DNA from 2 places in the Hahella sp. NBU794 genome. Region 2 is predicted to be linked to the other one. Evidence: predicted binding sites of a transcription regulator. Region 2 holds the regulator's gene; the other holds the start of a gene.

Region 1 (2,478 bases), 630 kb from region 2:
GGCCTTGCGCAGCGCGGCGATGGTGTCCGTGGAGAAACCGCCGCCCCAGGACTCCGGCTCGGTCATCATGGAGCCGAACGCCTGCTGCATGGCCGTGCGCATCGCGTCTCCCCGCAGTACTTCCATCGCGGGATCATGTCCGCCCGGTAAGGGATGCTGCGCCGGCGCATCGATGGCTTTGATCAACGCTCCATTCACCGCCCTGACGATAGCCTCGCGTGAGTATTTGGAGACAAATCCCGCATCACCCTGCGCCTCCTTGAAGGCCTGGGTAAACATCTTGCGCGCCTCTTTATCGCACTGCGCCCAAAGTTTTTGCGCGAGATGATCCGGCGTCTGATACTTGGCGGCGAATTCACGCACGAAGGGACGCCAGCTCTTAATATCCTCCGGCTTGATCAGACCGCTGCTCCACAAGTAAATATGCGGCGCGCCAGCCAGCTTGGCTACATTGGGGTTTTGCGCGAGTTTATCGTCCAGCGTCAGCAACCCCTGACGCTCCAACAGCTCGCGATAAGCCAAGGCGCCGGCGACAGGCGTAGCCGCGCCCTTCTGTAAACGCACCAGATAAGGCCGATCCGGCATCAGCGGCGAGAATTCATGACTCACGCCCAGACGCAATGCGCCCTCATCCCGATTGAAAGTCATGGCGGTATTGAAGGGGTTTTCCAATGTCCAGGTCAGAGAGTAGCCGGCTTGTCCGTCGCCGCCAGCGCGCACTTCCGTCCAAAACGGCATGGACAGCAGTTCCGTCACCGCGGACTCGTCGTACTTTTCCTGTAACCAATCCGCCCACGCCGCATCATCGGCCGGGATATAAAAACCCTCGCCCAATGGCAGGCCGTAAGCGGACACCTGGCGCGCCGCCGACGTCGGCCAGTCAATATGCGTCTTGGGCTTATCGGCGCTGATGGCGAAAGTCAGAGCGCCATGATCAACAGCGACTTTCACGTCAAACGCGTTTTCCTGCAGGGCAATACGCCAATGGCGCTGGTCTCCCTCCACAAACACCACATTTTTGACGTCTTCGACAGCAAACGCCGCCGCTGAGGCGGGAGATTGAGTCTGATTCATCTGTACAGTCACCGCCAACGTGGCGGGATCGATCAGATACAGGTCGTCGCCAACGGCGACTTGCAACGGTTGAGCATTCCCGGACGCCGCCCAGGTTGGTTGCAACGCCATGGATAACAGCGCCGCCAATACGGAGATTCGTTTCATAATTACGTATAACTTGAATAGAAGTTGGATCGAGGTATCGCTTTAACTCATTCAGGTTCCCGAATGAAAGCAACAGGAGCATTTGGGCGCGGACTTATGGATAAGTGATTGGTCTTATAGGTAAGTCATTGATAATAGAAGCCGCCATGCTCCGGGAACTTAAACGTGTAAGCCCAATGCACTATAAAATAAAAGTTTCCCGGTTTCTGCATGGCGAAGGCGCCCTCTTTCCGTCGAATGACTTGAAAGCCTTGGCGGCGTAGGACTGACAAAGTTATGAAATTTTATTCATGAGAGTGGGACGGCTAAAACCCATATCTCAACGCCACGTAGAGATTGCTGTTGTCCTTGAGCTGGCCAAAAAAGGTTTCCACTTTCTCTCCGTAAAAAACATTAGCGCCGGTCTCCACGCGCCAGTGATCGTCCACCTTGTAGTTAGCCTTTAAACGCAAGTAGCCGTCGTCTTCGCTGGGGCTCCAGAAATTGAACAGTGACAGCGTCAGATTCTGGTTCATCAAAAGCTGGGTCAAACGCAGCGTCACCACCTCCCGGCGCTTGTCCTTCAAGTATGCGCCAGAGGGCTGCGAGGCCTTGAAGACGTCATAATCCTGCATGGACTCAACATAGAACTGCACCGCGCCAGTCAGCTCCGGCAGCAGCTCGCGTTCATAGCCGACCAAAGCGCGCCACTCACTGTTGCGCACCCAGGGGTCGTCACCGCGCTCATCCTCCAGGCTGTCATAGTAGCCCAGCTCCGCATTGGCTACGCCGCCGGCGACAGGACCACGCACGCTCGCGCCCCACACCTGCAGCTCAGGAAACCTATACAGGCCGCTGTCAGGATTAACGCCCGCCGGGCTTTTCCAGAAGCCGCGATAATAATAGGCGGCCAGTTCATAAGGCCCTAATAGACGATACGCCCGCAACGCCAGTTCATCATCCTGCAACGCGTTTTGACGCCCTTCCACCCGCACGGGCTGATTACGCCCCACTATCTCACCGGCGCCAGCGCTGTAGTAGGAAATCCGCTCGCCATCAATGTAACGGTCCGCGTCGAATTGCGGCGTGTACACCCAGTCCAGATTCACTACATCACTGAAGAGGGATATCTTGGCTGCATCCGAAGGCGCTTTCAGGTACTCCTCGTCACGGCCAATCATCAGCGCGTTCCAGTCCTTGGGAAAGAGGTCGTTGATGAACAACAGATCGCCGGTTCCCCAGGTGAGAATCTGACGCCCCAGCTTGATATCCATCGCA
Region 2 (2,478 bases):
GGGCGCTCCCTCCATCAAGAACCTGTTCATCTTCGTCTTCGGCGTACTGTTGATGCGCTCGGCAGGCTGCGTCATCAACGACTACGCCGACCGCCGCATAGATATGCACGTCGAGCGCACCAAAGGCCGTCCATTTGCGCAGAATCGAGTGACGGAAAAAGAGGCGCTCACCCTGTTCGGCGTTCTGGTGGGGGTTTCTTTCATACTGGTGCTGTTCACCAACGCGCTGACAATTTATCTCTCCGCTGGAGCGCTGGCGCTGGCTTCGACCTACCCCTTCATGAAGCGCCATACTTACCTGCCCCAAGTCGTACTGGGCGCGGCCTTCGCCTGGGGCATCCCCATGGCTTTCGCTGCAGAATTGGACACCGTTCCCCAGCAGGCATGGCTGCTGTATACCGCAACGGTGGTATGGACCGTCGCTTATGACACCATGTACGGCATGGCGGACCGGGAAGACGATCTTAAGATCGGGGTCAAATCCACCGCCATTCTATTTGGCGAGGCTGATCGCGCCGCCGTGGCGGGCCTGCAGGTATTGACGCTGGGCATCCTGTTCATGGTTGGCGCGCAATACGAGCTGGGCGTTTACTTCCAAATGTCCTTGATCGTCGCCGCCGTGCTGTTTGTGTATCAGCAGCACCTGATTCGCGCCCGCGTTTCCCAGAACTGTTTCAAGGCGTTCCTTAACAATCACTGGGTCGGCGCAGCTGTGTTTCTCGGTTTGGTTCTGGAGTTTATTTTCCGGCCCTAAAGCCCGTCCCGCCTCGCTTACAGCCCGACTGCAAACAGCCTGGCTCATTTCCATCACATTAATTAAGCGCCTGTCATATACTTGTAACAAAACGCCGTTGTAATAATTCGGCAATCGAGTATTCAAAAAGGTGTTTTGCATGGCAAGCAAACAAGTTCTCATTGTGGACGATGAGCCCGCCATCCGGGAAATGATCGCAGTCGCTCTGGAAATGGCTGACTATGACTACCTGGAGGCAGGGGACGCGCGGGAAGCGCATGCGTTGATCATTGATCAGAAGCCTGATCTTATACTGCTGGACTGGATGCTTCCCGGCGTCAGCGGCATTGAATTCGCACGCAGACTGAAGCGCGATCAAAACACCTCGGAAATCCCTCTCATCATGCTCACAGCCAAAACCGAAGAGGACAACAAAGTCCAGGGCTTGGAAGTGGGCGCAGACGATTACATCACCAAACCATTCTCTCCCAGAGAACTGGTCGCGCGTCTGAAAGCGGTGCTGCGCCGCACCGCCGTACAAGGCATGGAAACCCCCATTGAAGTCGAAGGACTGCGCCTCGATCCAGTGTGCCACCGCGTCACCGCCAAGGGCGATGCGCTCAACATGGGCCCCACGGAATACAAGCTCCTGCAGTTCTTTATGACGCATCAAGAACGGGTGTATACTCGCGGGCAGCTTTTGGATCAGGTATGGGGCGGCAACGTCTACGTGGAAGAACGCACGGTGGACGTGCATATTCGACGTTTACGCAAAGCGCTGGAGCCCAGTCATCATCATCTGGTTCAAACCGTGCGTGGGACGGGCTATCGCTTTTCGACCCGAGCGCCATAAGCGCCGCGATCCGTCTTAAAAAATAAATAATTCCAAAAGAAGTATTCATAAAACGCATGCGCAATCACTGGCGTCATTATGTACGGCTACTGGTTTACAGTTTGCTGGGCTGTATCGTTGTCGGCCTTATTATCGGTTCAGTAGCTTGGGCGCTGGTGTTCGGCCTCACCGCCTATCTGGGATGGACGCTCACCCAGGCGTTTCGCATGCACCGCTGGCTGTATCAGGCGAAAATGGAAGACCCTCCCGAGAGCCGTGGCTTATGGGGAGATCTGTTCGACGGTATTCATCGTCTCCAGGTTCAGCACTACCGCTCCCGCGATCGACTGCAAGCCATGATCGACCGCATCCAGGAGTCCACCAACGCCCTTAAAGACGCCGTCGTCATGACTAATAGCGAAGGCGCCATGGACTGGTGGAACCAATCCGCAGAGAAACTACTGGGCTTCAAGTATCCGACCGACCGGGGCCAGTTGATTTACAACCTGATCCGCACGCCCATTTTCAAGCGCTACTTCACCTCCAAGAAATACCAGGAACCGTTGATCCTCAACGCCCCCAATAATCCCAACTTGAAGTTACAGTTTCATATCACGCTGTTCGGAGAAGACGACCGCCTGCTACTGGTGCAGGACGTGACGCGGCTATATCGTCTGGAAGAGATGCGACGGGACTTCGTTTCTAACGTATCCCATGAGCTGCGTACGCCATTGACGGTCATATCCGGCTATCTGGAGACCCTCATCGACAACGCAGATGAGCTGCCGCCGCGCTGGAATCGCGCCTTGAATCAGATGCAGCAACAAGCGCAGCGTATGGAAGCCCTGGTCAATGATTTACTGCTGCTTTCCCGCATAGAGAATGACGGCTCCAACTTCAAAGCCACATTGGT

Evidence for each region. The regulator PhoB, encoded in region 2, activates phosphate uptake and scavenging genes when phosphate is short. The targets are predictions, from matches to a motif close to TGTCATANNNNTGTCANA.
Region 1: a site for PhoB is predicted at 1,486-1,503, ahead of ACQYWX_RS05945 (glycoside hydrolase). Genes of this name have one in related genera too.

Annotation. Positions count from the first base shown of each region.
Region 1 covers NZ_CP192738.1:1,325,653-1,328,130, reverse strand. Annotated here, with positions in the region: gene ACQYWX_RS05945 (glycoside hydrolase) at 1-1,221, opposite strand, end outside; gene ACQYWX_RS05940 (DUF1302 family protein) at 1,527-2,478, opposite strand, start outside.
Region 2 covers NZ_CP192738.1:695,527-698,004, reverse strand. Annotated here, with positions in the region: gene ubiA (4-hydroxybenzoate octaprenyltransferase) at 1-754, shown strand, start outside; gene phoB (phosphate regulon transcriptional regulator PhoB) at 894-1,586, shown strand; gene phoR (phosphate regulon sensor histidine kinase PhoR) at 1,643-2,478, shown strand, end outside.